Thermus aquaticus: one gene and its partner. Each later gene encodes a partner of the first gene's protein in a complex. Links are inferred from orthologs where the notes say so. Each region holds a gene or a part of one and is shown in the gene's direction. Other genes may lie near its edges. The genes, in order: accB and accD.

What was found.
Region 2: the proteins of accB (region 1) and accD are in contact, whole or in part, in a solved structure (PDB 8UXZ), measured with the Escherichia coli proteins. The link is inferred for Thermus aquaticus from one-to-one orthologs.

Annotation. Positions count from the first base shown.
Region 1 is NZ_LHCI01000106.1:1,787,252-1,802,188, reverse strand. Bases 8,158-10,995 are described here. They hold accB (acetyl-CoA carboxylase biotin carboxyl carrier protein), read left to right. Parts: upstream 8,158-9,249; coding sequence 9,250-9,741; downstream 9,742-10,995. Other genes in these bases: accC (acetyl-CoA carboxylase biotin carboxylase subunit), read left to right, coding at 9,738-10,995; efp (elongation factor P), read left to right, coding at 8,589-9,143; BVI061214_RS10515 (hypothetical protein), read left to right, coding at 8,158-8,592. Outside these bases: BVI061214_RS10565 (MFS transporter), read right to left, coding at 1-136; BVI061214_RS10560 (hypothetical protein), read right to left, coding at 133-630; BVI061214_RS10555 (cbb3-type cytochrome c oxidase subunit I), read right to left, coding at 683-2,374; BVI061214_RS10550 (cytochrome c oxidase subunit II), read right to left, coding at 2,376-2,888; BVI061214_RS10545 (cytochrome c oxidase subunit 2A), read right to left, coding at 2,891-2,995; GTPase MglA, read right to left, coding at 3,164-3,754; GTPase-activating protein MglB, read right to left, coding at 3,756-4,247; BVI061214_RS10530 (M20/M25/M40 family metallo-hydrolase), read left to right, coding at 4,265-5,587; speB (agmatinase), read left to right, coding at 5,702-6,571; BVI061214_RS10520 (alpha/beta hydrolase family protein), read left to right, coding at 6,610-7,497; BVI061214_RS13325 (hypothetical protein), read left to right, coding at 7,507-7,671; more of BVI061214_RS10515, read left to right, coding at 7,678-8,157; more of accC, read left to right, coding at 10,996-11,075; BVI061214_RS10495 (Asp23/Gls24 family envelope stress response protein), read left to right, coding at 11,088-11,417; transcription antitermination factor NusB, read left to right, coding at 11,410-11,865; BVI061214_RS10485 (bifunctional 5,10-methylenetetrahydrofolate dehydrogenase/5,10-methenyltetrahydrofolate cyclohydrolase), read left to right, coding at 11,866-12,717; and 3 more genes. UniProt on the Escherichia coli protein: This protein is a component of the acetyl coenzyme A carboxylase complex; first, biotin carboxylase catalyzes the carboxylation of the carrier protein and then the transcarboxylase transfers the carboxyl group to form malonyl-CoA.
Region 2 is NZ_LHCI01000106.1:661,893-676,913, forward strand. Bases 7,878-10,799 are described here. They hold accD (acetyl-CoA carboxylase, carboxyltransferase subunit beta), read left to right. Parts: upstream 7,878-8,870; coding sequence 8,871-9,728; downstream 9,729-10,799. Other genes in these bases: BVI061214_RS04635 (peptidoglycan DD-metalloendopeptidase family protein), read left to right, coding at 7,878-8,497; BVI061214_RS04640 (bactofilin family protein), read left to right, coding at 8,499-8,870; BVI061214_RS04650 (acetyl-CoA carboxylase carboxyltransferase subunit alpha), read left to right, coding at 9,712-10,662; BVI061214_RS04655 (PEGA domain-containing protein), read left to right, coding at 10,731-10,799. In the rest of the region: BVI061214_RS04585 (LCP family protein), read left to right, coding at 1-996; rsfS (ribosome silencing factor), read left to right, coding at 1,004-1,345; BVI061214_RS04595 (hypothetical protein), read right to left, coding at 1,440-1,721; panC (pantoate--beta-alanine ligase), read left to right, coding at 1,743-2,573; BVI061214_RS04605 (type IV pilus twitching motility protein PilT), read left to right, coding at 2,570-3,676; fba (class II fructose-1,6-bisphosphate aldolase), read left to right, coding at 3,727-4,644; BVI061214_RS04615 (Uma2 family endonuclease), read right to left, coding at 4,690-5,208; BVI061214_RS04620 (thymidine phosphorylase), read left to right, coding at 5,231-6,502; more of BVI061214_RS04635, read left to right, coding at 7,598-7,877; more of BVI061214_RS04655, read left to right, coding at 10,800-12,335; BVI061214_RS04660 (DUF1648 domain-containing protein), read right to left, coding at 12,362-13,000; BVI061214_RS04665 (NTP transferase domain-containing protein), read left to right, coding at 13,024-13,716; BVI061214_RS04670 (hypothetical protein), read left to right, coding at 13,721-14,257; BVI061214_RS04675 (ferredoxin), read left to right, coding at 14,311-14,550; BVI061214_RS04680 (GNAT family N-acetyltransferase), read right to left, coding at 14,542-15,021.

The DNA of each region.
Region 1 (14,937 bases):
CCACCAGGCCGATGGCCGTGGGGGTGGCCCCGAGGCCGGCCAGGAAGAGGGGAAGGAGGGGGTAGACCATCTCGCTGGCCACGTCCATGAGGAAGCTGACCAAGCCGAGGAGGTAGACAAGGGGAGGAAGCTTCACGGGCGGTACCTCCAGAAAAGCCAGAGGAGAAGGGGCTCGGGAAGGACCATGATGAGGGAAAGGGGGTCCAGGGGAGCGGGGGCGAGGAGGGCGGGGCCCAAAGGGGTGGAGAAGGGAAGGGGAAGGGTGCGGGTGAGGAGGAAGAGGAGAAGGAGGGTGAAGGAAAGGCCCACCCCCAGGCGCCGGACCAGGGGGGCGAAGGGCGGGTCCCGGTCCGGGTACATGAAGCGGAGGGCCATGAGGGCCAGGGCGTAGGTGACCTTGAGGCTCAGGAGGATCAGGAAGAGCTGGCCGTAGAAGTAGTACTCCGACACCAGGCCGTAGCGCACGGCCTCGGCCTCGGAGATGCCCAGGGCGCTCCCGCACAGCCCCTGGCCCAGCCTTTCGGAAAGCCCCAGGCCCAGGAACTGGAGGAAGAAGGGAAGGACGGAGAGGCCAGCGATCCAGGGAAGGCCCGGGCCCGGCACAAAGCCCACGGGGTCAGTTTCCTTCATGGCGGCAAAAAGCTCAAGGGCCAGGGGTCCCTGGCCCTCGAGGCGCATCCCTTTACCAGAGCCGCCAGCCGGGCACGGGGTTTAGGTTGCCGAAGAGTTGCACCAAGGTGGGGCCGTAGGCCAGGACCACCAGGAGGACGGCCAGGGCGAACCAGAACCAGATCCGGTCCAGAAGGCGCATGGCTGGGGTGTCCCCGCCGTCCGAGAGGACCTCGGCGAAGGGCACCTCCTCGGCAGCCACCTCTGCCCGCCGTTCCCCCCTGAATAGGAGGGCGAAGAAGGCGTAGAAGAAGAGGACGATGGCCAAGAGGAGGATAATGCCCGCGAGGATGTTAAAGACCATGGGGACCGCCGCATGGGTGTAGGCGTCCGGAGCCTGGGCGATGTAGGCCCGCCGGGGCACGTTGAGGAGGCCCTGCCAGTGCATCCCTACCGCCATGACCAGCATCCCCACGAACCACAGCCACATCCCCGCGAGTCCCGCCTTGCGGATGCCCTCGGTCAGGGGCTTGCCCGTGAGCTGGGGCACTAGCCAGAAGACCGCCCCCATCATGGTCATGGTCACCAGGGTGCCCACCTGGAGGTGGAAGTGGCCGGGCACCCAAGTGGTGTTGTGGATCACGTAGTTCAGGGTGTAGCTGGCGTTCACGATGCCCCCCGCCCCACCAGGGATGAAGGCGATGAGGCCCAGCACCGGGGCCACGAAGGCGGGGTTGTCCCAGGGCAGGGCCTTGATCCAGCCAAAAAGGCCCTTCCCGCCCCGCATCCGCCCGGCCAGCTCCAGGCTGGCGGCCACGGTGAAGGCGGTGATCAGGCTGGGCACGGCCACGAAAAGGGTCAGGACCGCATGGACGAACTTCCAGGTGGGGGTGATCCCGGGGTCGGCGTACTGGTGGTGGAAGCCCACGGGCACGGAGAAGAGGAGGAAGAGGAGGAAGACCACCCGGGCCAGGGGATCGGAGATGAGCTTGCCCCCCGCCAGCTTAGGCAGGACCAGGTAGAGGAGGGCGTAGGCGGGGAGGAGCCAGAAGTAGACGATGGGGTGGCCGGTGTACCAGAAGAGGGTCCGGGCCAGAAGGGGGTCCACCCCCTGGACGAGGCCCAGGGACCAGGGGATGAGCAGGAAGACGCTTTCCACCACCAACCCCAAGGAGGCCAGGAGCCACATGAGCCAGAAGGTGACCGCCATGTAGGTGGCCAAGGGGGTGATGCGCTCCGGGTGATGCTGCTTGAAGCGCAGCCACATCCCGATGACCAAGAGGCCCACCACCAGGCTAGCGGCCACAAAGACTGTGGCCCCCACGTAGAAAGCCCAGTGGCCTTTCAGGGGGGGATAGAAGGTGTAGAGGACGGTGGCCTCGTTGGCCAGAAGGGGCAGGGCGGCTACCAGGAGGCCCAGGAAGGCCATCCACCAGGCCACCCACCCCCAGGTGAGGTTGGGGCGGACCCCATAGGCCCTAAGCTCCCTGGCGGGGAGGTAGAACATGACCGCCATGGCCAAAAGCTGGGTGAAGACGATGGCGTTCAAGACCCCGTGCAGGGTGAGGCCCTGGTAGTAGGACTGGACGAAGGGGAGGAGGCGCTTCAGCAAGGGGTAGGCGTCCACGTTCCCGTAGTTCAGGGCTTGGAAGGGGCCGAAGAGGCTTCCCACAAGGAGGGCCACGAAGCCCAGGACCAAGTAGTAGAGGGTGAGCTTCTTCTCGGGGTTTTCTGCGTAGACTTGGGGAAAAGATTTCACCGCCATCTTACTCCTCCACCACAATCTTTCCAAACATCAGGTGGTGCCCTACGCCGCAGTACTGGTTGCAGATGATCCGGTACTCCCCGGCCTTTCGGAAGGTGTGGCGGACGGTGGTCACCTCGCCGGGGAGGACCTCCACGTTGACGTTGGTGCCCTCAATGTGGAAGCCGTGGATCACATCGGGGCTGGTGGCCTTGAAGACGATCTCCGCCCCCTTGGGGACCACGATGGGGTTGGGCTGGTACCCGAAGGAGAAGGCCAGGACGTACACGGTGTACTGGTTGGGTCCCGTCTGCACCACGGCCTTGGCCGGGTCCGCCCAGGGGCCCTCGCTCCGGACCTTGGTGGGGTCCACCCGCTCCAGCTGGCCCACGGGGATCACTCCCCGGAGGCCGTGGTTGGCCAGGGTGAAGGCGATAATGGCCGCGAAGAGGAGAACGGTGAAGACGGAGAAGGCGATCCACTTCTTCTCGTAAGCCAGAAGGGCTTTTTTGAGTTGGGCTTCCCGCTCGGTCATGGCTACCCCCTAGCCAGGAAAACGGCCAATACCCCGAACCAGAAGACGAGGATCACGAGGGCCAAAATCGCCACCACACCTAAGGCGCCTACCGGTTTTTCCTCCATACCCTTCCTCCCTTACGGCCGGTTGCCGTATACGGGGCCCATGGTAGCTAAAGCTGGGCCTGGGCGCAAAGTACATTTGTCCCTACTGGATACCCGGGTAGGGTAGGACATTTGTCCCTTGTAAAAGGGAAAGCGGGGGCCTCGAGGCCCCCGCCCCCAAAAGGCCCCTCAGGTGGCGCTCCCCACCCGGGCCAGGACCAGCCGGCTCACCTCCTTCAAGGTCTCAAAGACCCCCTTGCCCTCGGTGGCCACCGCCTCAAAGACGGGGAAGCGCCCCTCGGGGTCCACCACGGCCCGCACCATGTCCACGGGCAGGGCGTCGGGCAGGTCCCGCTTGTTGACCTGGAGCACCACCGGGAGGTCCTCCACCTTGAGGCCGTACTCCGCCAGGTTTTCCCGCATGTTGCGCATGCTCTCGGCGTTGGCCCGGAGGCGGTTGGGGGCCGAGTCGGCCACAAAGACGATGCCGTCCACACCCCTCAGGATCAGCTTGCGGCTGGCGTTGTAAAAGACCTGGCCGGGGACGGTGTAGAGGTGGAAGCGGGTCTTGAAGCCCTTCACCTCCCCCAGATCCAAAGGCAGGAAGTCAAAGAAGAGGGTGCGCTCGTCCTCGGTGGCCAGGGAGACCATCTCTCCCTTGCGCCCCTCAGGGATCCTGCCGTAAATCCACTTGAGGTTGGTGGTCTTCCCCGAAAGCCCGGGACCGTAGTAGACGATCTTGAAGTTGATCTCGCGGTTGGCGAAGTTGATGGTGCTCATGCTAGTTGCCGAAAAGCTCGTCCAGAAGGGCCTTGGCCCCTTCCCGGTACTCCGTGTCCAGGTGGAGCTTGGGCGGGTTGGCTATGGCCTCCTCGGCGATCCTGGCCAGGGTCTCCGCCGCCCGCTTGCCGTGGAGCTTGACCTTGCCCAAGGGGGCGTTCTCGTCAAAAACCAGGAGGAGGAGGGCGTGCTCCCCGGCCTCGTCCACGTAGAGGCCCATGTGTTCGCCCTGGTGCACCACCTCCTGGAAGCGGGCTTCCCCCAGGAGCTTGGCCAGGGCCTGGGTGGCGGCGGCGTTGCCCGCCACCAGGGTGGCCAGGGAGTCCAGAGGCGGGGGCTTGGGGGCCCAGAGGGCCTCCTTGTGGGCCAGGACGAAGCCCTTGCGGTCTATGAAGAGGGCGTAGCGGGCCCCGGTTTCCCGGAGGGTCTCTTCCAAGACCCCCATGGCCCGCTCGTAGAGGGCCCCGTAAAGGACCAGGGAAGGTTCCACCATAGTATGCTCAGTCTACCATGAAGGGCTTTTTGGAGGAGGCCAAGGCGCTTTTGGCGGAGCTCATCGCCCTGCCCACGGTGAGCGCCGAGGGGCGGGCCCTTAGGGAGGGCGCGGAGAAGGTGGCCGAGGTCCTTCGGGGCCTGGGGCTTTCCGCCTCTTTGCACGAGGGGTATGGCCCCCCGGTGGTCTACGCCGAGGGCGGGGTAGGGGAGAGGACCCTGCTCTTTTACAACCACTACGACGTCCAGCCCCCGGACCCCTTGGACCTGTGGGAAACGGACCCCTTCACCCTGGTGGAGCGGGACGGGGCCTGGTACGGCCGGGGGGCCCACGACGACAAGGGGGAGCTGGTGGCCCGGGTCGTGGCCCTCAGGCTTTTCCGGGAAAAGCACGGCTTCCTGCCCCGGGTCAAGTTTGTGGTGGAGGGGGAGGAGGAGGTGGGTAGCCCGCACCTCGCCGACTATGTGGCCGATAAGCGGGACCTCCTCCAGGCCGAGGCCATCCTCTGGGAGGCGGGGGGCGTGGACGCTAAGGGGCGGCCCTACCTCTACGCCGGCCTGAAGGGCATCGTGGCCCTGGAGCTTCGGGTGCGGACGGCGGCCTTTGACCTCCACTCCTCCTACGGGGCCGTGGTGGAAAACCCCATCTACCGCCTCTCCTTGGCCCTGGCCTCCCTGAGGGACGAGGAGGGAAGGGTCCTGATCCCGGGCTTTTACGACCGGGTCCGCCCCCTCACCCCGCCGGAGGTGGAGGTTCTGGCCTCCATCCCCGACGAGTCCGAAGCCCTCAAGGAGGCCTTTGGGGTGAGGGACTTTCTGGGCGGGGCCAGGAACCTGGAGTTCCACCAGCGCCTCTACGCCGAGCCCTGCGTGAACTTTAACGGCTTCCACTCGGGCTACGGGGGGCCCGGTTCCAAGACCGTCCTCCCCGCCGAGGCCGTGGCCAAGCTGGACTTCCGCCTGGTGCCGGACCAGGACCCGGAGGAGATCCCGGGACTGCTCAAGGTCCACCTCGAGGCCCGGGGCCTCCACGACGTGGAGGTGGTGGTCCTGGAGAAGGGGGAGCGCCCGGCCCGCTCGGACCTGGCCCACCCCTTCGTGGGCTTGGCCAAGGCGGCTTTGGAGGAGGCCTTTGGGGAGAAGGCCGTCCTCTACCCCAACATGGCGGGCTCGGGGCCCATGCACCCCTTCCTCCACCACTTGAAGGCCCCGGCCGTGGGCCTCGGCGTGGGCTACCCGGGGAGCCGGGTCCATAGTCCCAACGAGCACATCCGCATCCGGGACTTTGAGCGGGGAACCCTGGCCATCCTTCGCCTTCTGGAGCGCTTCTTCGGCGTTTAATACCACCCCATGCTGGCCCAAGCCAGCATGGGGGCCCCGGCAAAAGGTTCCTGGGGAAGTTACCAGGCACGGTGGGGCGAAGGGAACAAGGGTATAAGGTATCCTCTTGGCGTTATGCGCCTCATCTTCGGCGAGCGCGACGTCCCTTACCAGGAGGCCCGGGTGGTGGTCCTGCCCGTGCCCTACGACCTTTCCCTTTCCTTTCTGCCGGGGGCCAGGAGGGGCCCCGAGGCCATCCTCCTGGCCAGCCGGGAGCTGGAGCCCTTCCTCCTGGAGCTCTCCGTGGCCCCGGAGGAGGTGGGCATCTATGCGGCGGAGCCCGTGCCCTTCGTGGCCGGAAGCGCCGAGAAGAGCCACCTTTTGATCCGGGAGGCGGCCTTGGCGCACCTCCTGGCGGGGAAGTTCGTGGTGGCCCTGGGGGGGGACCACTCCATCAGCCACCCTCTGGTCATGGCCCACCGGGAGGCTTTGGGGGAGTTTTCCATTCTCCACATTGACGCCCACGCCGACCTCTACCCCGAGTGGCAGGGCTCGGTCTACTCCCACGCCTCCCCCTTCTACCGCCTCCTCCAGGAGGGCTTTCCCCTGGTGCAGGTGGGCATCCGGGCCATGGACCAGGACTCGCTAAGCCTGGCCCGGGAAAAGGGCGTGGGCCTCTTCCCCGCCCACCGGATCCACCGGGAGGGGCTTCCCCTGAAGGCCATCCTCGCCGCTTTGGGTAGGCGGGTCTACATCTCCCTGGACTTTGACGCCCTGGACCCCGCCTTCATGCCCAGCGTGGGCACGCCCCTGCCCGGTGGCCTCTCCTACCGCCAGGTGGTGGACCTCCTCGAGGCCGTCTTCCAGGAAAAGGAGGTGGTGGGCATGGACTTCGTGGAGCTTTCCCCAAACGGCCAGTTCCACGCCGAGATGACCGCTGCCCAGCTGGTTTACCACGCCATCGGCCTAAAAGGGCTTCAGGCGGGCTGGCTTTCCCCCCTTTAGCCACATTCGGCCCGCCTTCCCTCCTATAGCCTCAGGGCATGCTTTGGCTTGGGGTTCTTCTGGGCCTCGCCCTTCCCACCCAGGCCCAAGGCCTCACCATTCCCGAGCTCCGGAAAAGGGTCTACGGGGAAGGGGGCTTCCGGGTGGAACGGGTCCTGGAGGAAAGGCCGGGCTTCACCCGGGTCCAGTTCTCCCACCTCTCGGACGGCCTTCGCGTCCACGGCTTCGCCAACCTGCCCAAGGGGCGGGGGTCCTTCCCCGTGGTGGCGGTCCTCCACGGCTACGTGGAGCCTTCCCGCTACCGCCTCCTGGCCTACACCACCCCCTACGCCGACTTCCTGGCCGAAAGGGGGTTTTTGGTCCTCCACCCCAACTACCGGGGCCATCCGCCCTCAGAGGGATCTCCCGCCAGGGGCTTGCGCCACCCTTACGCCGTGGACGTTCTGAACCTGCTGGCCGAGGTGCGAAAAGGGGCCTTTCCCCAGGCCGACCCCGCCAGGATCGCCCTCTTCGGCCACTCCATGGGGGGCGGCGTGGCCCAGGTGGTCAGCCTGGTGGACCCCGGGCTGAAGGGGGTGGTCCTCTACGCCAGCATGAGCGGCGACGAGCGGCTGAACCTGGAGAGGATCCGCTCCTGGTCCCAGGGGAGGCGGGGCGGGGAGTTCTTCACCCTGCCCGAGGAGGTCCTCAAAGCGGCCTCCCCCTGGACCTACCTGGAGGAGCTTTCCGTGCCCTATAGCGTCCACCACGGCACAAAGGACGCCCAGGTGCCTCCTGAGTGGAGCTTCGCCCTCTGCCGGAGGCTCAAGGACTTGGGTAAGCCGGTGGCGTGCTTGGCCTACCCCGCGGGGCACCTCTTCCGGGGTGAGGCGGACCGGGTTTTCCGGGAACGGGCCCTCGCCTTTTTGCGCCAAGCGTTGCGCTAGACTGGCGGCGTGAAGGCCTTCTTGGAAAACCTGACCGCCCTCTTCCTGGCCCTGGCCTTCGGGGCCGCCGTCTTCGGCGCCCTGGCCCGGCTTGTGGGGGCCAGGCGCACCTGGCCCTTCTTCGTCCTGGCCTTTCTCCTTCTTCTCCTGGCCCTCCTTTCCCGGGTAGAATAGCCCCCCGTGGCCAAGCGCGTGGTCTCCGTTTCCCTGGGGAGTAGCCGCCGGGACTCCGTGGCCGAGGTGGAGGTCCTGGGGGAGAAGGTGGTGCTGGAAAGGCGGGGCACGGATGGGGACTTCCAGGGGGCCATCTGCCTCATCCGGGAGCTGGACGGCAAGGTGGACGCCATCGGCCTGGGGGGCATAGACCTCTATTTGGTGGCGGGAGGGCGCCGCTACGTGATCCGGGACGCCCAAAAGCTCAAGGAGGCTGCCAAGAAGACCCCGGTGGTGGACGGCTCGGGCCTCAAGCACACCCTGGAACGCCGGGCCGTGCACGAGCTCTCCACCCTCTTTGACTGGAAGAGGACCAAGGTGCTCCTCCCCTCCGCCGTGGACCGCTTCGGCCTGGCCGAGGCCCTGGACGAGGTGGGAGCCCGGGTCCTCTACGGGGACTTCATCTTCGCCCTGGGGCTTCCCATCCCCCTCTACCGGCTTTCGCTCTTGAAGAAGCTGGCCTACCTCCTGCTTCCCGTTTTGACCAAGCTTCCCTTTGGCCTCCTCTACCCCACGGGGGAGAAGCAGGAAGAGTGGGTCGTGGACTGGCGAAGCCGCTACTACCGCTTTGCGGACCTGGTGGCGGGGGACTGGCACTACCTCAAGCGCCACATGCCCGAGGACATGCGGGGGAAAAGCGTCCTCACCAACACCACCACCGAGGAGGACGTGGCCTTCTTGAGGGCCAGGGGGGCCAGGTACCTCATCACCACCACCCCCAGGCTTTCGGGTAGGAGCTTCGGCACCAACGTGATGGAGGCCCTTCTCGTGGCCCTGGCGGGCCGGGAGCTTGGGGAAGCGGATTATCTTCGGTATATTGACCTATTAGGGCTGAAGCCCCAGGTCCTGGACCTGGAGAAGCCCCAGGAGGAGAGAGCATGATCAGCGTGACCGACCTGCGCCCGGGCACCAAGGTGAAGATGGAGGGCGGGCTTTGGGAGTGTGTGGAGTATCAGCACCAGAAGATCGGCCGTGGCGGGGCCAAGGTGGTGGCCAAGTTCAAGAACCTGGAGACCGGGGCCACGGTGGAGCGCACCTTCAACTCGGGGGAGAAGCTGGAGGACATCTACGTGGAGACGCGGGAGCTCCAGTACCTTTACCCCGAGGGGGATGAGCTGGTCTTCATGGACCTGGAGACCTACGAGCAGTTCCACGTGCCCAAGGTGCGGGTGGAGGCGGCCCGCTTCCTCAAGGAGGGGATGACGGTCCTGGGGGACATGTACGAGGGGCGGCCCCTCAAGATCACCCCGCCCACGGTGGTGGAGCTGAAGATCGTGGACACGCCCCCTGGGGTGCGGGGGGACACGGTTTCCGGGGGCTCCAAGCCCGCCACCCTCGAGACCGGGGCCGTGGTCCAGGTGCCCCTCTTCGTGGAGCCGGGGGAGGTCATCAAGGTGGACACCCGCACCGGCGAGTACGTGGGCCGGGCCTGAAAGGCCGGCCGGGGTAAGGACCCGGGCCTAGGCCCGGGTTTTTTGACCGGGTGCAAAGCTTTTCCTCAGGGAATCCTGGGGTAAGCTTTATGCCACGAGGTGCGGTATGACACCAAAGGAGCTAAAGCAGATCCTGCAGGCCCTGGTGGAGCACGGGGTGAGCGAGCTCACCCTGGAGACCCCCGACTACAAGCTCACCGTGCGCCGGGGTGGGGAGGTCCAGATGGTGGCCGTGCCCCAGGTAGCGGCCCCGGTGCCCGCTCCGGCTCCGGTTCCCGTCCCCGCCCCTGCGCCGGCTCCCGCCCCGGCGGAGGCGGCCCCTGCGCCCGAGGCCCCCAAGGCCGACGAGTGCCCGGGGTGCGTGGAGATCCGGGCCCCCATCGTGGGCACCTTCTACCGGGCCCCCGCCCCCGACGCCCCCCCTTACGTCAAGGAGGGGGACCGGGTGGAGAAGGGGCAGGTCCTCTGCATCATTGAGGCCATGAAGCTCATGAACGAGATTGAGTCTGAGGTCTCCGGCATCGTCAGGAAGATCCTGGTGGAAAACGGGGAGCCCGTGGAGTACGGCCAGCCCCTCTTCCTCATCCAGCCCCTATGAAGAAGGTCCTGATCGCCAACCGGGGGGAGATCGCCTTAAGGATCATCCGGGCGGCCAGGGAGCTGGGCATCAAAACCGTGGTGGCCCACTCCACCGCCGACGAGAAGAGCCTCCCTGTGCTTCTGGCCGACGAGGCCATCTGCATCGGGCCTCCCCCTTCCGGGCAGAGCTACCTCAACATCCCCAACCTCCTCTCCGCCGCCATCGTCACCGGGGCCGACGCCATCCATCCCGGTTATGGCTTCCTGGCCGAGAACGCCACCTTCGCCGAGATGTGCCGTGAGCACGGGATCACCTTCATCGGCCCCACGCCGGAGAACATGCGGGCCCTGGGGGACAAGGCCACGGCCCGCAAGGTGGCCCGGGAGGCGGGGGTGCCCACGGTCCCGGGCACGGACGAGGTGGAGAGCGTGGAGGAGGCCAAGCGGGCCGCCTTGGAGATCGGCTACCCCGTCATCCTCAAGGCCTCGGCCGGGGGCGGGGGGCGGGGGATGCGGGTGGTCCACACCGAGGAGGACCTGGAAAGGGCCGTCCTGCAGGCCCAGGAGGAGGCCCGGGCCGCCTTCGGCAACCCCGCCGTCTACCTGGAGAAGTACATTGAGGAGCCCAAGCACATAGAGATCCAGGTTCTGGGGGACGGGGAGCGGGTGGTCCACCTCTGGGAGCGGGACTGCTCCATCCAGCGCCGCCACCAGAAGCTTTTAGAGGAGGCCCCCAGCATCCTGCCCCTGGAGACCCGGCGGGCCATCGCCGAGGCGGCCAGGAGGCTTGCGGAGCATGTGGGCTACGTCTCTGCCGGGACCCTGGAGTTTTTGGTGGACAAGGAGGGCAACTTCTACTTCATTGAGATGAACACCCGCATCCAGGTGGAGCACCCCGTCACGGAGATGGTGACGGGGGTGGACCTGGTCCAGGCCCAGTTTAGGATCGCCATGGGGGAGAGGCTCTGGCTCAAGCAGGAGGAAATTGAGGTCCGGGGCCACGCCATAGAGGTGCGCGTCAACGCCGAGGACCCGGAGAAGGGCTTCAGGCCCTCCATCGGCAAGGTGGAGACCCTGCTCTTTCCCGGGGGGCCCGGCATCAGGGTGGACAGCCACCTCTACGCCGGCTACCAGATCCCCCCTCACTACGACAGCCTGATCGCCAAGATCATCGCCTGGGCCCCCAGCCGGGAGGAGGCCATAAGGCGCATGGAGCGGGCCCTGGGGGAGACGGTCATTGAGGGTCCCGGGCTCAAGACCACCATCCCCTTCCACCAGAAGGTCCTCCAGAACGCCTTCTTCCGCCGGGGGGCCGTCTACACCAACTTCGTGGCCCGGCGGATGGAGTTGTAGACTGGGCGTGTGATGGTGGACTACGAGATCAGCGACCAGGCCCTCGAGGGCCTGGTGGCCCACGCCTTGGAGGGCTTGGAGGGGGTCCGCCCCCTGGAGGTGGCCCCCCGCTCCCTGGGGGAGGTCTTCCGCCGCATGAAGCCCATCAAGGTGGAGCGCCATCCCGAGGGGCTTTCCGTGGACCTGGTCCTCTCCGTGGACTACGGGGCGGCCATCCCCGAGCTGGCCAAAGAGGTCCAGAAGGCGGTGGCCGAGGCCCTCTTCGTGGCCACCGGCGAGAAGGTCAAGGCGGTGAACGTCACCGTGGCCCAGGTGGAGTACCGGCCGGGGGGGCATGCGTAGGCGGGCGCGGGAACTGGCCATGCGGGCCCTCTTCGCCCACACCCAGGGGGGTGTGGACCTGGAGGAGGCCCTGAGGCACGCCCTGGAGGAGATGGGCGGGGAGGAGGAACCCTACGGGGACCCCCTGGACGAGGAGGGGGTGGCCTTCGCCAGGCGGCTTCTTTTGGGGTACAAGGCGCACCAGGAGGAGGTGGACCGCATCCTTAAGGAGACGGTGGAGGGCTGGGACTTCGGCCAGATGGCCAAGACCGACCTCACCATCCTCCGCCTGGCCACCTACGAGATGCTCTACGAGCCCACCCCCTTCGCCCCCCTTATTGAGGTGGCGGTGAAGATCGCCAACCGCTACGGGGGCGAGCACTCCGGGGCCTTTGTGAACGGGGTCCTGGGGAGGCTTTACCGGCGGATCCAGGAGGGAGAGATCAAGACGGTGCCCAAGGAGGACTAGGTGACCCAGGCGCGCATCCTTTCCGGCCACGAGGTGGCGGAGGCGGTTTACAAGGAGCTAAAGGAAAAGCTCGCCTCCCTTTCCTTCGTGCCCTCTTTGCGGGTGATCCGGCTTGGGGAGGACCCGGCCTCGGTCTCTTACGTGCGCCTCAAGGACCGGCGGGCCCGGGAGCTGGGCCTCAGGAGCCAGGTGGAGGTCTACCCCGAGGACTTCCCGGAGGAGGCCCTTCTTGAGCGCATAGAGGCCCTGAACCGGGACGAGGACGTGGACGGCATCCTGGTCCAACTCCCGCTGCCCCGCCACATCCGCGCCGAGCGGGTCCTGGAGGCCATCTCTCCCCTGAAGGACGTGGACGGCTTCCACCCGGTGAATGTGGGGCGGCTCTGGAGCGGGGGGGAAGGGCTTTTCCCCTGCACGCCTCTTGGGGTGATCCGCCTCCTCCGGCACTACGGCGTGGAGCTGAGGGGCAAGGAGGTGGTGGTCATCGGCCGCTCCAACATCGTGGGGAAGCCTTTGGCGGCCCTTCTCCTCCGGGAGGACGCCACCCCCACCCTGGCCCACTCCAAGACCGAGAACCTGCCGGAGGTGACGAGGCGGGCCCAGGTGCTGGTGGTGGCCGCGGGCCGCCCCCACCTGGTGCGCAAGGCCTGGGTGCGCCCCGGGGCGGTGGTGGTGGACGTGGGGGTGAACCGAGTGGAGGGGAGGCTTCTTGGAGACGTGCACCCGGAGGTGGCGGAAGTGGCGGGGGCCCTCACCCCGGTGCCCGGGGGCGTGGGGCCCATGACCGTGGCCATGCTGATGGCCAACACCGTGAAGGCGGCCCTCTTGAGGCGGCATGGAGCTCCTCGGTAACGGGATCTTCTGGACGGCCATGGCGGCCAACCTCCTGGCCCAGACCCTGAAGCTTTTCATCTACTACCGCCTCGAGGGCCGCTTCCAGTGGGAGCGCTTTCTGGAGACCGGGGGGATGCCCTCCAGCCACTCGGCCACGGTGAGCGCCTTAGCCGTCAGCGTGGGCCTGGAAGAGGGCTTTGACAGCGCCCTCTTCGCCGTGGCCGCCGTCTTCGCCCTCGTCGTCATGTACGACGCCACGGGGATCCGCCGGGCGGCGGGCCTCCACGCCCAGCTCCTGAACCAGCTGGTGCAGGAGATCCGCCGCCTGCAGGAGCTGGGCCCCACCCCGGCCCCCCTGAAGGAGCTTCTGGGCCACACCTACCTGGAGGTCTTCGTGGGGGCTCTTCTGGGCCTCCTGGTGGCCCTTGGCGTTCACTACCTCTTCCCGGCGGCGTAGAAGGCCAGGGTCTGGCCCAGGAGGAAGAAGAGAAGGCCCAAAACGGGGTTCAGGAAGAAGACGAAAAAGCTTAGGAAAAGGGCTACCAGAAGCGGGAGGAGGGGCTTCTTAAAGCGGTGAAACACGTAGAGGTTCACAAGCCCGAAGAAGAGGAGCGCCAGGAAGGCCACCGTTTCCACGGGAGGCCATTGTACGCTCTTGCCAGGCCCGGGGAATGGGGTAAACTTTTACCGAGTATAAGGAGGTGGCGCCCATGCTGACCCTACCGGAAAAAATCCTCTTCGTCCTCCTCCTGGCGGCAAGCCTCTACTACGCCTACACCGGCTTCCGCCGGGTCTATTTGGCCATCAGGCGGGGCCGTCCCGAGGACCGCTTTGACCGCCTGCTCCAGCGCATCGGGCGGGCGCTTTGGCTCACCCTCACCCAGCGGACGGTCTTCAAGAGGAGGCCTTTGGTTTCCCTCCTCCACGCCTTCGTCTTCTACGGCTTCGTCTACTACCTTCTGGTGAACCTGGTGGACCTCCTCGAGGGCCTCTTCGGCCTCCATGCCCGGGGGGGCTTCTGGAACCCTTATAACCTCATCGCCGACCTCCTCACGGCCCTCATCCTGGTGGGCATCCTGGGGCTCATGCTCCGCCGCTACGTGGTGGCGCCCCGGGACTTCACCTGGAACTCCAAGGTCCCCCTCCACGAAAAGGTGCGCCAGGGCATCCCCCGGGACTCGGCCATCGTGGGGGCCTTCATCACCTTCCACGTGGGTAGCCGCCTCCTCTCCAAGGCCTTCACCCTGGCCAAAGACGGCCCCGATCCCTTCCAGCCCGTGGCCAGCGCCCTGGCGGGGGCCCTCTCCGGCCTTTCCCCCCAGGCCCTCACTTTCTTTGAGCACTTCTTCTGGTGGGGCGTCTTGGGCTCCATCCTCCTCTTCTTGCCCTACTTCCCCCGCTCCAAGCACATCCACCTGATGATGGCCCCCATCAACCTGGCCTTCGGCAAGGAGAAGCCCGGGGCCCTGGTCCCCCTGGACCTTGAAAAGGAAGAGGAAAAATTTGGGGCGGAGAAGCTGGAAGACCTCTCCTGGAAGCGCCTCCTGGACGCTTACGCCTGCATCATGTGCAACCGCTGTCAGGAGGCCTGCCCCGCCTACACCACGGGCAAGGCCCTAAGCCCCGCCGCCATCCTCATCTCCGAGCGCTACGAGCTCAACGAGATCCTCCCCGAGTTCGCCTCGGGGAAGGAAAGCCCAAGGCCCCTCATGGAGTTCGCCCTCAACGAGGAGGCCCTCTGGGCCTGCACCACCTGCATGGCCTGCGTGGAGGTTTGCCCGGTGGGCAACGAGCCCATGCTCCACATCCTAGACGTGCGCCGGGCCAAGGTCCTCATGGAGGGCGAGTTTCCCCAGGAGCTCAACAACGCCTTCCGGGGCATGGAAAGGGCGGGCAACCCCTGGGGCATCAGCCAGGCCAAGCGCCTGGACTGGGCCGAGGGGCTTCCCGTGCCCAAGGTGGCGGAAAAGCCCCACCCCGAGGTCCTCTACTGGGTGGGGTGCGCCGCCAGCTACGACCCCCGGGCCCAGAAGATCGCCCGGAGCATGGCCCAGATCCTGAACGCCGCCGGGGTGGACTGGGCGGTCTTGGGCACGGAGGAGAAGTGCACCGGGGACGCCGCCAGGCGGGCGGGCAACGAGTACCTATTCTTCCAGCTGGCCACGGAGAACGTGGAAACCCTGAACCGGGTGGCCCCCAAGACCATCGTCACCACCTGCCCCCACTGCTTCCACACCC
Region 2 (15,021 bases), 1.1 Mb from region 1 along the record:
AGGCGGCTTGGGCCCCTCCCCGAGGTGGGGGTGGTGGTGGCCGCCCGGGACGTGGAGTACTGCGGCTACCACACCCCCTGCGGCCCGGGAAGCCGCACCGACACCATCTTCTACCTGCGCCTGGTGGGCGGGGAGGTCAAGGGGGTAGCCGTCCCCCGGGACCTCTACAGTCCTGTGGCCGGGGGCAAGATCAACGCCGCCTACGGCCGGGGTGGGGCGGAGCTTCTGAAGCGGGCGGTGGAGGAGGCCACGGGGCTGGTGGCGGAGAGGCACCTGATCCTCACTCTGGAAAGCGTGGCCCGGGTGGTAGACGCCGTGGGCGGGGTGGAGGTGGTCCTGGAGAAGCCCATGCGCTACACGGACCGGGCCGCCAGGCTCTACATTGACTTCCCCGCAGGCCGCCTCCACCTCTCGGGAGAGGACGCCGTCAAGTACATGCGCTTCCGCCACGAGGCCCTGGGGGACTACGCCCGCCTGGACCGCATCAAGGAGGTGATGGGGCAGGTTCTCAGGAAGGCGCAGAACCCGGCCACCTGGCCTGCCCTCACCCTGGCCCTACAGGAGGTCTGGCGGGAGCTGGACACGGACCTCTCCCTGGAGGAGGTCCTGCCCCACCTGCCCGCTCTGAGGGGCCTCAGGCTCTCCCTAGCCACCCTGCCCACCCGGGAAGGGCCCGGCACCTTCCTGTACGTGGACGAAGGGGCCAAAAGAACCTTCCTTGCCGCTTTCTTCGGCGCGGCCACCCCCGCCGCCCCGCCAAAGGTGGAGGTGCGCCTCAAGGGCCTTCCCGAGCTCGTCGCCTGGGCCCAGACCTTTTTGGCCAAAGAGGGCATCCAGGCCGAGGCCGAGGTGGCCCAGGTGGCGAAAAGCGGGGTCTACACCAAAGACCCGGAAGCCGGGGCTTACTTCGCCGACCTCTTCCACCTGCCCCTCCTCGCTCCCCACGTTCCTGTGCCGGGGGTGGTGGTGGAGCTGGGTCAGGACCTGCTACAATGAACTTTAGATGGTGAAGACCAAGGAGGCGTTGGATCTGGTCGGGCGCATCAAGGATCTCCTTTGGGAAAAGAAGGCGGAAGGCGTGGTGGCCCTGGACCTGAGGAAGGTCTCGGAGAGCCTGGACTACTTCGTCCTGGCCACGGCCACCAGCGCTCCCCACCTTCAGGCCCTGGAGCGGCACCTGGAGGAGAAGCTCAAGGAAGAGGGGCTCCGCCCCCGGCCCGCCGAGGGGCAGAGCGCCCGCTGGGTGGTCCTGGACTACGGAGAGGTGGTGGTCCACCTCATGACCCGGGAGGCCCGGGACTACTACGACCTCGAGGGCTTCTGGGCCGACGCCGAAAGGGTCTAATGCCACCCCATGCTGGCTTGCGCCAGCATGGGGGCCCCAAAGAGGGGTATCCAAGCCTCAGAGGAGGCTTTCGGCGAGGGGTGGCCGACCGGCCTCACTTGATCCGGGGCGGGGCCAAGGGGCCCATGATGAAGCGCTGGAAGGCCAGGTAGAAGCCCAGGTAGACCAGGAGCTGGAACCAGAAGCTCTCCGCCACCCTTAGGCCCAAGGCCCCCAGGAAGAGGATCAGGGCCACGGCCGCCATCATGACCAAGGTGGTGCGGAGAAAGACCCCGGGGAAGTACTTTAGGGCCTCCCGGAAGGTCTTGGGCCGCCTCTCTTCCCACTCCTTCAGGGCCTTCTTCTTGAGCTTTTCCTCGCGCTTCTTCTTGCCCACGGGGAAAGTATACTGAGCCCCGTGAAGGTGGTACGCACCGTGGCCGAGCTGAAGGCGGCCCTGCCCCGGGAAGGGGTGGGCTTCGTGCCCACCATGGGCTACCTGCACCAGGGGCACCTGGCCCTGGTGGAGCGGGCCAGGCGGGAGAACGCCTTCGTGGTGGTCTCCATCTTCGTCAACCCCCTCCAGTTCGGCCCCGGGGAGGACTACCACCGCTACCCCCGGGACCTGGATCGGGACGCGGCCCTCCTCGAGGAGGCAGGGGTGGACCTCCTCTTCGCCCCCGAGGTGGCGGAGATGTACCCCAAGGGCTTCGCCACCCGGGTCCAGGTGGAGGGCCCCCTCACCGCCCTCTGGGAAGGGGAGGTGCGCCCCGGGCACTTCCAGGGGGTGGCCACGGTGGTGGCCCGCCTCTTCCTCCTGGTGGGGCCCGAGCGGGCCTACTTCGGCGAGAAGGACTACCAGCAGCTTCTGGTGATCCGCAAGATGGTTAGGGATTTGGGCTTTCCCCTCGAGGTGGTAGGGGTGCCCACGGTGCGGGAGGAGGACGGCCTGGCCCTTTCCAGCCGGAACGTCTACCTCTCCCCGGAAACCCGCAAGAAGGCTTCTGTCCTCTACCGAGCCCTTATGGCCATGCGGGAGGTGGCCCTTTCGGGGGGAAGCGTGGCCCAGGCCTTGGAGGCCGGTGAAAGGGTTTTGGGGGAGGTGCCCGAGTTCCGCCCCGACTACCTGGCCATCGTCCACCCGGACACCCTCCTTCCCCTTTCCCGCCTGGTCCCCGGGGCCAGGGGCCTCGTGGCCGGTCGGTTTCCCGAGGCCAGGCTCATTGACAACCTGGAGGTGTACCCGTGAGCGAGGCCTCCTTGGAGGGCAAGCAGAGCCTTTTGGAAATGCTTAAGGCCATGGTCCAGGCCCGGGCCTCGGATATCCACCTGCAGGCGGGGGCCCCGCCCACGATCCGAGTGGACGGGAAGCTCAGGCCCTTTGGCAACCGCCCCCTCACCCCCAAGGACACCGAGGCCATCGCCAAGGCCCTCCTTACCCCGGAGCAGGTGGAGGAGCTGGAATACCGCAAGGAGATGGACTTCGCCTACACCATCCCCGGGGTGGCCCGCTTTCGCTGCAACCTCCTCAGGCAGCGGGGAAGCTATGGCCTGGTGATGCGGGTGGTCTCGGAGGTGATCCCTAGCTTTGAGGCCCTGGGGCTTCCCCGGGAGACCCTCGAGGGCCTGGCGGCCAGGGAGCGGGGGCTCATCCTGGTCACCGGGCCCACGGGGTCGGGCAAGAGCACCACTTTGGCGGCCATCATTGACCACATCAACCGGCACTACGCCAAGAACATCATCACCATTGAGGACCCCATAGAGTTTCTGCACCGGCACAAGAAGAGCCTAGTGGTCCAGCGGGAGGTGGGCCTGGACACCGACAGCTTTTACTCCGGGATCAAGTACGCCATGCGCCAGGACCCGGACGTGATCCTGATCGGGGAGATGCGGGACAAGGAGACGGTGGAGGCCGCCCTCATGGCCGCCCAGACCGGCCACCTGGTCCTCTCCACCCTGCACACCCTGGACGCCTGGCGCACGGTCAACCGCATCATTGAGTTCTTTCCCCTCCACGAGCACCAGCAGGTGCGCATCCTCCTGGCCGAATCCCTCCTGGGGATCCTCTCGCAAAGGCTTCTTCCCCGTGCGGATGGGGCGGGGCGGGTTTTGGCCCTCGAGGTCCTCATCGCCACCCCCTACGTGCGGGAGCTCATCAAGGACGAGGACAAGACGCCCCAGATCAAGGAGGCCATGATGGAAGGGAGCATCCACGGGATGCGCACCTTTGACCAGCACCTGGTGGAGCTCTACAAAGAGGGCCTCATCTCCCTGGAGGATGCCCTTTCCGCCGCCACCAGTCCCCACGAGTTCAAGCTCCTCCTCACCAAGGCCACGGGGCAGGCCTACTGAGTTTCCACGCTTCCATAAGGGTCCGGGTATAATCCGGGCCGGGGGTGCTTATGCTGGTTACGGGTCTAGAGATCCTGAAGAAGGCGCGGGAAGAGGGCTACGGGGTGGGGGCCTTTAACGTGAACAACATGGAGTTCCTCCAGGCGGTCCTCGAGGCCGCCGAGGAGCAAAGAAGCCCGGTCATCCTGGCCCTCTCCGAGGGGGCCATGAAGTACGGGGGGCGGGCCCTCACCCTCATGGCCGTGGAGCTGGCCAAGGAGGCCCGGGTGCCGGTGGCCGTGCACCTGGACCACGGCAGTAGCTACGAGAGCGTGCTGAGGGCCCTTCGGGCGGGCTTCACCAGCGTCATGATTGACAAGTCCCACGAGGACTTTGAGACCAACGTGCGGGAGACCCGGCGGGTGGTGGAGGCGGCCCACGCCGTGGGGGTCACGGTGGAGGCGGAGCTGGGGCGGCTTGCTGGCATAGAGGAGCACGTGGCCGTGGACGAGAAGGACGCCCTCCTCACCAACCCCGAGGAGGCCCGCATCTTCATGGAGAGGACGGGGGCCGACTACCTGGCGGTGGCCATCGGCACCAGCCACGGGGCCTACAAGGGGAAGGGCAGGCCCTTCATTGACCACGCCCGGCTGGAAAGGATCGCCAGGCTGGTGCCCGCTCCTTTGGTCCTCCACGGGGCCAGCGCCGTGCCCCCTGAGCTGGTGGAGCGCTTCCGAGCTTCGGGAGGGGAGATCGGCGAGGCGGCGGGGATCCACCCCGAGGACATAAAGAAGGCCATCTCCCTGGGTATCGCCAAGATCAACACCGACACCGACCTGCGCCTGGCCTTCACCGCCCTCATCCGGGAGGCCCTCAACAAGAACCCCAAGGAGTTTGACCCCCGGAAGTACCTGGGCCCAGCCCGGGAGGCGGTGAAGGAGGTGGTGAAAAGCCGCATGGAGCTCTTCGGCTCCGTGGGCCGGGCCTAAGTACCCCGCCGTGGCGAGAGCCCCAAAGAAGCTATGGGCGGCTGCTTAGTCCCAGGCTATCCTTACCCCGGGGAAGGCCAGGGGCTCCGCCTCTTCCCCGGGGAGGAAGGTCCGACGCTCCGTGTAGACCCCCTCCTTGGGGTGGCGGAAGGCGTGGAGGAGGTTCTGCTCCAGGTCTAAAATCCAGACCTCGGGGATGCCCGCCTGGGCTAAGATGGGAAGCTTTCTTTCTTGGTCGTGGTCCAGACTGGAGTCCGCCACCTCCACGAGGAGGAGGACGTCCTCCGGGGTGGGGAGGGCCTCCCCGTAGTCCCTGGGCTTTAGGAGGGCCAGGTCCGGCTGGGGTTCCGAGTGGGGAGGGATGCGGATGGGGTTCTGGGGCCAGACCACCGCCTGGTCCCCTAGGGCCTCCAGGAAGGCCCGGACCAGCCTGGCTACCTTCCAGGCGTGCCTGGGGCCGATGGGGCTCATCTCGTAGACCTCCCCCTCCAGGAGTTCCACGTTCTTGACCCCCCGGAAGAGCCTCTCGTAGGCTTCAAGCCCGAAGCGGTACCGGGTGGCCATGCCCTTAGCGTAGCATGGGGCCATGAACCCCGTGCGCTTCATCCAGGCCAAGCGGGACGGCCTGGCCCACGCCAAAGAGGAGATGGCGGCCTTCCTCCTGGGCTATCTGAGGGACGAGGTTCCCGATTACCAGGTTTCCGCCTGGCTCATGGCCGTCTTCTTCCGGGGGCTTTCCCAGGAAGAGACCCTCTGGCTCACGGAGATCATGGCCCATTCGGGGAAGGTCCTGGACCTCTCCCACCTCCCCCACCCCGTGGACAAGCACTCCTCCGGAGGGGTGGGGGACAAGACCACCCTGGTGGTGGCCCCCATCCTGGCCGCCAGCGGGTGCACGGTGGCCAAGATGTCGGGCCGGGGCCTGGCCCACACCGGGGGGACCATTGACAAGCTGGAGTCCATCCCGGGCTGGCGGGGGGAGATGACGGAGGCGGAGTTCCTGGAAAGGGCGAGGAAGGTGGGCCTGGTCATCGCCGCCCAGAGCCAGGAACTGGCCCCCTTGGACGGGAAGCTCTACGCCCTCAGGGACGTGACGGCCACGGTGGAAAGCCTTCCCCTCATCGCCAGCTCCATCATGAGCAAAAAGCTGGCCGCCGGGGCCAGGAGCATCGTTCTGGACGTGAAGGTGGGCAAGGGGGCCTTCATGAAGACCCTCGAGGCCGCCCGTGCCCTAGCGGAGGCCATGGTGGCCATCGGAAAGGGGGCTTCGCGCCGGGTGCGGGCGGTCCTCACCAGCATGGAGGCTCCCTTGGGGCAGGCGGTGGGGAACGCCTTAGAGGTGCGGGAGGCCATCCTCGCCCTGAAAGGGGAAGGCCCTGAGGATCTTTTGCAGGTGGCCCTCACCCTGGCCGAGGAGGCCCTGAAGCTTGAGGGGTTGGACCCCGGTCTGGCCCGGAGGGCCTTGGAGGAGGGAAGGGCCTTGGAGAAGTTCCGGGCTTTCCTCGAGGCCCAGGGGGGGGACCCCAGGGTGGTGGAGGACCTTTCCCTGCTTCCCCTCGGGGAAGAGCTTGCCCTCCTCTCCCAGGAAGAGGGGGTGGTCCAGGAGGTGGATGCCCTGAAGGTGGGCCTCGCCGTCCTCGCCCTGGGCGGGGGGCGGCGGAAGAAGGGGGAGGCCATAGACCACGGGGTGGGGGTGCACCTCCTGAAGAAGCCCGGGGACCGGGTGGAAAGGGGAGAGGCCCTGGCCCTGGTCTACCACCGGAACCGGGGCCTGGAGGAGGCCCTGGGCCTCCTTGGGGAAGCCTTCCGGCTTGGGGAGAGCGCCAGCCCCTCGCCTCTGGTCCTGGGCATGGTCTAAGAGGCTGTCGTAAAAGTCCTCCACGGGCAGTTACACGGCCCTGGCTAGCCGCTTCACCAACAATCGTAGCATGCCCAGATAGACCCAGGCCTCGCTTACCAGAGGGTTCTCCTCATAGTCCTTGGCAAGACGCCGGTTCCGCCCCAGCCAGGCAAAGGTCCTCTCCACCACCCACCTCTTAGGTAAAGGCTTGAACCCACGCTCCCGCGGAATCTCCGGCACCTCCGCCCCCTCCCGCACCCAGACCCCCCGTACCCCCGCGTAGGGACGGGCCACCACCTCTAGCTCCAAACCCAGGGAAGAAGCCGTCTCCTTGAGGCCCCGGTACCCCCAGTCCACGAAAAGCTTCCGCACCCGTGGCCACAAGGAGAGGTCCATCCCCGCCAGCAAGGCCCGCCCACCCCACTTGTCATGCTCATTGGCCGGGTGGACAAAGACCTTCAGGAGGCGGCCCCCCGTGTCCGTTAGGATCTGGCGCTTTCTCCCTTTGACCTTTTTCGCCCCATCGTTTCCCCGGGGCCCCCTTTTTCCGTCGTTTTCACCGACTGACTGTCCATGACCAGGGCGCTGGGGGAAGCGGGTCTCCCTTCTCGCTCCCGGTCCCGGCGGACCAGGGCTTGCACCGCTTTCTCCCACACCCCCTCCTTCTGCCACCGGCGAAAGTAGTGGTAGACGGTGGACCAATGGGGCAGGTCATGGGGCATGGCTCGCCAGGGGATGCCGTTCTTCAGGACGTAAAGGATGACGTTCATGATCTCTCTTCTGGACACCTTGGCGGGCCGGCCGCCGGGCTTGGGGGCGGGAATGAGGGGCTCCAGGAGGGCCCACTCCTCGTCGGTTAGGTCGCTGGGGTAACATCGTCTAAGAGGCACCCTTCAAGGATACCACCCTTTTACGACAGCCTCTAATACCACCCCATGCTGGCTTGCGCCAGCATGGGGGCCCCGGCAAAAGGTTCCTGGGGAAGCTACCAGGCATGGTGGGCCGAAGGAAACGGGAAACAAGGGTATAAGTACCCCGTCGTGGCAAGAGCCACGGCGGGGGCCCCAAAGGGGAAGAAACCATGGGCGGCCCCTTGGGGTATACTCCTTCGGGATGAAACGGCGGCCCGCCCGCTATACCCTCCTCCTCACCCGAAGCGGAGGAGGAAGCCGGGCCCTCTCCCTTCCCGGCTGGGTCCCGGCCCTCCTTCTGGCCTTCCTGGCCCTTTGGAGCGGGGCTAACCTCTACCTCTGGCACCGGGCCCGGGAGGTGCGGGCCCTGGAGGCCCGGATCCAGGCCCTCTCCCAGGAGGCCAGGCGGCTATCCCTGGCCCTCGAGGCGGAAAGGGCCAAAAACGGCGCCCTCTCCCAGGAGGCCCAGCGCACGCAAAAGGAGCTGGAGGAGCTCAGGAGGGCCATAGAAGAGCTCCGCCGCCGGGCGGGGCTTTCCCCCATCAACGCCCTTCCCGTGCGCTACCAGGAGGGCGGGCAGGGGGGCGGGGCCATGGAGGCCTGGGCCGAGGTGCGGGCCGCGGTCTTGGACCTGAGGAACCAGGTTCAGGAGCTCACCCCCGCCCTGGAGCGCGCCCTGGAGATAGAGCGGAGCCTGCCCGCGGGGCTTCCCCTTAGGCGTTACGAGGGCGTTACCTCCTTCTTCGGCATGCGGAAAAACCCCTTCGGCTGGGGCATGGAGTTCCACGACGGCCTGGACTTCGCCGCCCCTTACGGGACCCCCGTCCACGCCACGGGCTCGGGGGTGGTGGCCCAGGCGGGGTGGATGGGCCCCTACGGCCTCGCCGTCCTCCTGGACCACGCCGAGGGGTACCAGACCCTTTACGGCCACCTCTCCCGTCTCCTGGTCCGACCGGGGGAGCGGGTGGAGCGGGGCCAGGTCCTGGGCTATGTGGGCTCCACGGGACGCTCCACGGGTCCCCATCTGCACTATTCCGTTTACCGCCGGGGCGTGGCCGTGGATCCCAGGCCATACCTGGACCCCGCCTGGGCCTCCCGGTAGAATGGGGCGGATGCTGGGTAGAAAGAAACGCGTCCTCACCTACCTGGGCCCGGAAACCGAGGTCCTGGGGGACCTCAAGGCCAAGGGACAGGTGCGCCTAGACGGCCTGGTGCGGGGCTCCGTATGGGTGGAGGGGGAGCTGGAGGTGGGCTGTACCGGCCGGGTGGAGGGGGAAAGGGTGGAGGCCCAGGCCATCCAGGTCCACGGGGAGGTGAGGGCGGACCTGGTGGCAGAGAAGGTCTTCCTGGCCAAGACGGCCCGCCTCACCGGCAACGTCCGGGCCCAGGCCCTGGAGGTGGAGGCGGGGGCGGTCTTCGTCGGCCAGAGCGTGGCCGGGGAGACCCGGGCCCTCGAGGCCCCTAAGGAGGCGTGAATGGCCCTGGAGAGGCTTTTCCGAAGGAGGCGGCCCAGCGGGGAGAACCGGGACGTCCCCGAGCTTTGGACCAAGTGCGAGGCCTGCGGAGCGGCGCTCTACAAGAAGGAGCTTAAGGAGAACCTGGGGGTCTGCCCCAAGTGCGGCCACCACCACCGGATGCCCGCGGCGGAGCGGGTGGCGATGCTGGCCGATGCCGGCACCTTCCAGGAGACCACCCGCTTAAGGCCCCTGGACCCCCTGGGCTTCGTGGACACCAAGCCCTACGCCGAGCGGCTCAAGGCCTACCAGGAGGAGACGGGGCGTCCCGACGCCATTTTGGGAGGGGTCTGCGCCATCGGGGGGGTGCCCTCGGTCCTCCTGGTCATGGACTACGCCTTCGCCGGGGGGTCCATGGGGAGCGTGGTGGGGGAGGAGATCGCCCGGGGGGTGGAGCGGGCGGCGGAGGAGGGGCGGGCTTTGGTCATCGTGGCCGCCTCTGGGGGGGCCAGGATGCAGGAGGCGGCGCTTTCCCTCATGCAGATGGCCAAGACGGTGATGAGCCTGGACCTCCTCTGGGCCAAGCGCCTCCCCTACGTGGCCATCCTCACCGACCCCACCACCGGGGGGGTGACGGCGAGCTTCGCCGCCCTTGCCGACGTCATCTTCGCCGAGCCCGGGGCCCTGATCGGCTTCGCCGGGCCCAGGGTCATCAAGCAGACCATCCGCCAGGAACTTCCCGAGGGCTTCCAGCGCTCGGAGTTCCTCCTCAAGCACGGGATGGTGGACCGGGTCACGGACCGCAGGAGGTTGAAGGGGGAAGTGGTCCGGGCCCTCCGCCACCTGCACCCGGGGGTTCCCTATGGCGTTGGAGTTTGAAAAGCCCATCCAGGAGCTGGAAAAGCGCATCCAGGACCTCAGGGAGACCGCCAGGACCACGGGGGTGGACCTGGAGCAGGAGATCCGCCTCCTGGAGGAGCGCCTAGAGCGCCTCAAGAGGGAGACCTACGGGAACCTCACCGCCTGGCAGCGGGTGCAGCTGGCCCGGGCCCCCGGGCGGCCCACCACCCTGGACGTGCTGGAAAAGGCCTTCCAGGACTTCTTGGAGCTCCATGGGGACCGGGCCTTCGCCGATGACCCCGCCATCGTGGGGGGGCTGGCCTACCTGGAGGGGGAGAAGGTGGTGGTGGTGGGGCACCAGAAGGGGCGGGACACCAAGGAGAACCTAAGGCGCAACTTCGGCATGCCCCACCCCGAGGGGTACCGCAAGGCCATGCGCCTAATGGACCTGGCGGACCGCTTCGGCTACCCCTTCTTAAGCTTCATTGACACCCCCGGGGCCTACCCGGGGGTCTCCGCCGAGGAGCGGGGCCAGGCCTGGGTCATCGCCCAAAGCATCCAGAGGATGAGCCGCCTCCGGGTCCCCGCTATCGCTCTGATCCTGGGGGAAGGGGGAAGCGGGGGGGCCTTGGCCATCGCCGTGGCCAACCGGGTCCTCATCATGGAAAACGCCTGGTACTCCGTGATCAGCCCCGAGTCCTGCGCCGCCATCCTCTGGCGGGACGCCAAGGAGGCCCCCAAGGCCGCCGAGGCCCTCAAGCTCACCGCCAAAGACCTCCTGGAACTTAGGGTGGTGGACGCCATTGTCCCCGAGCCCGAGGGCGGGGCCCACAAGGACCCGGAGGCCGCCATCCAGGCCATCAAGGAGGCCCTCCTGAAGACCCTGGAGGAGCTCAAGGGCCTTTCCCCCGAGGCCCTTTACCAGGACCGCTACCGCCGCTTCCGCGCCCTAGGGGCCTTCGCCGAGCCTTAAGGTTTCTTGGCCTTGTTCCCTCAGGGTTTTCACATCCGGGCTTTAGCCTGGGGATGGAGGTGAGGGGTATGCGGAAGCTTCTCCTTTGGGTACTGGGTCTCGGAATGGCCCTGGCGCAGCAGTTGAGCCCCCAGGGCATCATCGTCAACCCGGTGCCCACGGACCTGCAGGTCAAGGTGTGGGTGGACAAGGACCCGGGCAAGCGGGGGAACGCCGTTTACCGGATCGGCGAACCCATTTTCATCTATGTGAGCGTCAACCAGGACGCCTACGTCTACCTCTTCAACATCAACGCCGATGGGCGCATTGACCCCATTCTGCCTAACGCCTTTGAGCGGGATAACTTCCTAAGGGCGGGGGAGACCCAGCGCTACCCGCCGGCGGGGGCCCGCTACCGCTACACGGTGACCGGCCCCGAGGGGGAGGACCGCATCCTGGCGGTGGCCAGCAAACGCCCCCTCTCCATCCAGGAGATCCTGGACGTGGAGGGGAACCGGGTGAGGGTCCAGGGGGCCGAGGGGCTGGCCCGGGCCCTCTCCATCATCGTTGAGCCCTTGCCCCCTAGGGACTGGGTCACGGACGTGGCCCGCTACTACGTGGGCCGCATCACCGCCCCGGCCCAGGCCACCCTGGTGGTGGACTCGAGGCCCACCGGGGCCGAGGTCTACGTGGACGGCCGCCTCCAGGGCCGCACCCCCCTGACCCTCTCCGTGAACCCGGGGCGGCGCGATCTGGAGCTCAGGCTTCCCGGCTACCAGGTCTACAAGGTCACGGTGAACCCCAGGCCCGGGGAAAGGGTCCAGGTCTTCGCCCAGCTCGTCCCGGAGCCCCGGCAGGGCACCTTAAGCGTGGTCTCCACCCCCTCGGGGGCTGAGGTCTACGTAGACGGGACCCTCAGGGGCCGCACCCCCCTCACCTTGAGCCTGCCCGAGGGGCGGTACGGGGTGGAGCTTCGCCTCGCGGGCTACGAGACCTACCGGGCCACGGTCCAGGTGCGCCGGGGCGAGACCACCCGCCTCGAGGTCCGCCTGAACCCCATCCCCCAGACGGGGACCCTCTTCCTGGAGTCCAGCCCCTCGGGGGCCGAAGTCTACCTGGAGGGCCGCCTCCAAGGCCGCACGCCCCTCCGCCTCACCCTCAACGAGGGCACCTACCGGGTGGAGCTCCGCCTTCCCGGCTACGAGCCTTACCAGGCTACGGTCCGGGTGGAGCGGGGCCGGGAGACGCGGCTTGTGGCCAGCCTGAGGCCCATCCGCACCGGGGAGCTCTACCTGGAGGCCAGGCCCGAGGGGGCTGAGGTCTACGTGGACGGCCGCCTGGTGGGCCGGGCGCCCCTTCGGGTGAGCCTCGAGGCGGGCCTGCGCGAGGTCAGGGTGGTGGCCCCCGGGTACGGGGAGTACCGGGCCCAGGTGGAGGTGCGGCCCGGGGAGAGCCTGAGGCTCGTGGTGGAGCTGGTTCCCGTGCGGGCCATTCTGGAGCTTTACCTGAACGTGGAGGCCCGGGTCTTCCTGGATGGCCAGGAGGTGGGGGTGGCCAGGGGCGGGTACCTGCGCTTGGAGGCCCCCTTCGGCGATCACGAGCTCACCCTGGTGGCCCCCGGCTACCGCACCCTGGTCCAGGCCATCCGGGTCACCGGCAACCAGGTCCTGAGGCTGGAGCTCAGGCCCCTCTAGGGCTACCCCATAAAAGCCCCCGGCCCCTAGGGGCCGGGGTTTCGCCTTCGCCAGGCTCGGTAGGCGAAGAGCACCAGGTCAAGGCTTCCCAGGGCCAAGGCCAAGGCCCAAAGCCAGAAGGGGAGCCAGCCCAAGGCCACTCCCAGGGCCAGGAAGCCCAAAAGGCCGAAGACCACCCCCGCCCGCAGATGGGTGGCCCGCCATACCCCGGGGTCCTCGAGGGTCCAAGGGGTGCGCACCCCGGCCAGGTAGTTGGGGGAAAGGCGGGGAAGGAGAAGGGCCAGGCCCAGGAAAATGGGGGCCAAGAACCCCAGGATGGCCCGCTCCACAGGGATGGGCGCGCCCAGGAGGTGCCGCCAGGTGGCGTAGAGGATGGCCCCCTGTAAAAGGGCGAAGTTCCACACCACCAGGGCCTCGAGCCAGGGCCAGACCCCAGGGGTCTGCCCCCGGAGCTTGGGGTCTATGCGGGGGGCCAGGTGGAGGAGGGGGTAGATGAGGAGGGTCAGGACGAGGGGGAGGAGAAAGACCTCCTCCCGGGCTCCGTAGCGATCCACCTCCCCCTGGAGGTTCCAGTGGGCGGGGATCCTCTTTGGGAGCTGGAAGTAGGCGAACAAGGTGAGGGCCCAGGTGAGGAGGAGGCCCAAGGGGGCAAGCCACCGAGCCATGGGGAAAGTATAGCATAGGGGGTATGGAGGCCGTCGTCTTGGCTGGGGGCGAAGAGGCCTGGGCCAGGAAGTATGGGGTGCGGAGCAAGGCCCTGGTCCCCTTTAGGGGAAGGCCCATGGCGGAGTGGGTTTTGGAGGCCCTAAGGGGGGCGGGCCTTCCCGCGGTCTACCTGGGCGAGAACCCGGGGCTTTCCCCCGCTCCCAGGCTCACCCTGCCCGACCAGGGAAGCCTCCTCGCCAACCTGGAGGCCGCCTTAGCCCACGTGGAGGGGCGGGTCCTGGTGGCCACCGCCGACATCCCCCACCTGACCCCGGAGGCGGTGCGGTTTGTGCTGGAGAGGGCCCCGGAGGCGGCCCTGGTCTACCCCATCGTGCCCAAGGAGGCCGTGGAGGCCCGCTTTCCCGGAAACCGCCGCACCTACGCCAGGCTCAAGGAGGGCACCTTCACCGGGGGCAACCTTCTCCTTCTGGACAAGGCCCTCTTCTTCCAGGCCCTGCCCCTGGCCAGGCGGGTGGTGGCCTTGAGGAAGAGGCCCCTCGCCCTGGCGCGCCTCATCGGCCTGGACATTCTCCTGAAGCTCCTTTTGGGGAGGCTTTCCCTTCCCGAGCTGGAGGCCCGGGCCAGGCGGATCCTGGGGGTGGAGGCCCAGGCCCTCGTCACCCCCTACCCCGAGGTGGGGGTGGACGTGGACAAGGAGGAGGACCTGGTAAGCTAGACCCATGCGCACGGTGAAGGAACTCCGCCTGGCGGGGCTTTTTGCCTACCTGGCGGCTCTGGTCCTGGCCCTCCTTTTCTCCTTGCTGGTGCACTTCCTCCTGGGCGGTGGGGGAAGGCTTGGCTGGGGGGGCTTCAACTTCTACGGCCTGCTGGAGGGTCTGGCTTTCCTCCTCTTCTTCACCTTCGCCCTCTATGTGGCCCAGAGAGCGGTGCGAGTCCCCTGCACCACCCTCCTCACCGCTGGGCTTCTTGGCCCTCTGCCTGCGTACCGCCTGGCCAAGCCCCTCCCCCAGGTGGAGGCCCCGGAGGCCTACGAGGGCCGGGGGGTGGCCCTTCTGGTGCAGGAGGGGAGGCCTATAGGGCTTCTTGGGCTTTCCGATCACATCCGGCCCCTGGAGGAGGTGCCCAGCGTGGAGGCGGAGGCGGCGGTGAGCGAGCTCTACCCCCTTTTCCTCCGCGAGCCCCTGGTCCTGGTGGTGCGGGGGGAGGAGGTCCTTGGGGCCATCTTCCGTGAGGCCTTTTACCGCCTGGCCCCTTGACAGGGAGCGCCCTGGCCTAAAATAGGGGGGAGCGGTTGCTCGGGAGGTGAAGGATGCCGCACGTGATCTGCGAGCCCTGCATCGGCGTGAAGGACCAGTCCTGCGTGGAGGTCTGCCCCGTGGAGTGCATCTATGACGGAGGGGATCAGTTCTACATCCACCCGGAGGAGTGCATTGACTGCGGGGCCTGCGTGCCCGCCTGCCCGGTGAACGCCATCTTCCCCGAAGAGGACGTTCCCGAGCAGTGGAAGTCCTACATTGAGAAAAACCGTAAGCTGGCCGGCCTAGAGTAGGCCCTCGTCGGGCCCCGCCCGGAGCGCGCGCACGTACCAGCTCACGGCGGGGCCTCCATCCTTTACGTGGCGGAAGCCCTCTTTTAGGAAGAAGTCCTTGGCCCTAGGGTTTTGGCCGTAGACCACGGCGTAGAGGCGCTTCACGCCCACCAGGTTCTCCATGAGGTGGCGGAGGGCCCTCTGGCCCAGGCCCTGGCCCTGGCGGTCCTCCCGGATGAGGAGAAGGCTCAGGGTGGCCTCCTCCGCCTTGGGGTAGTGGAGCTTGTAGTCCAGGTAGCCCACGGCCTCCCTTTCCAGGAAGAGGAGGAAGGCCCGGCGGCGGGGGTCCTTCTCCAGGGTGTGGAGGTCCCGGATCACGTCCTCGAGGCCCGGGGGCTCCATGCCGATCAGGGCGAAGTAGCCGGGGCTCTTCAGGAAGAGCTCTTGGAGGAGGGCGGCGTCCGAGAGCTGGACCGGGCGGAGGCTTAAGCT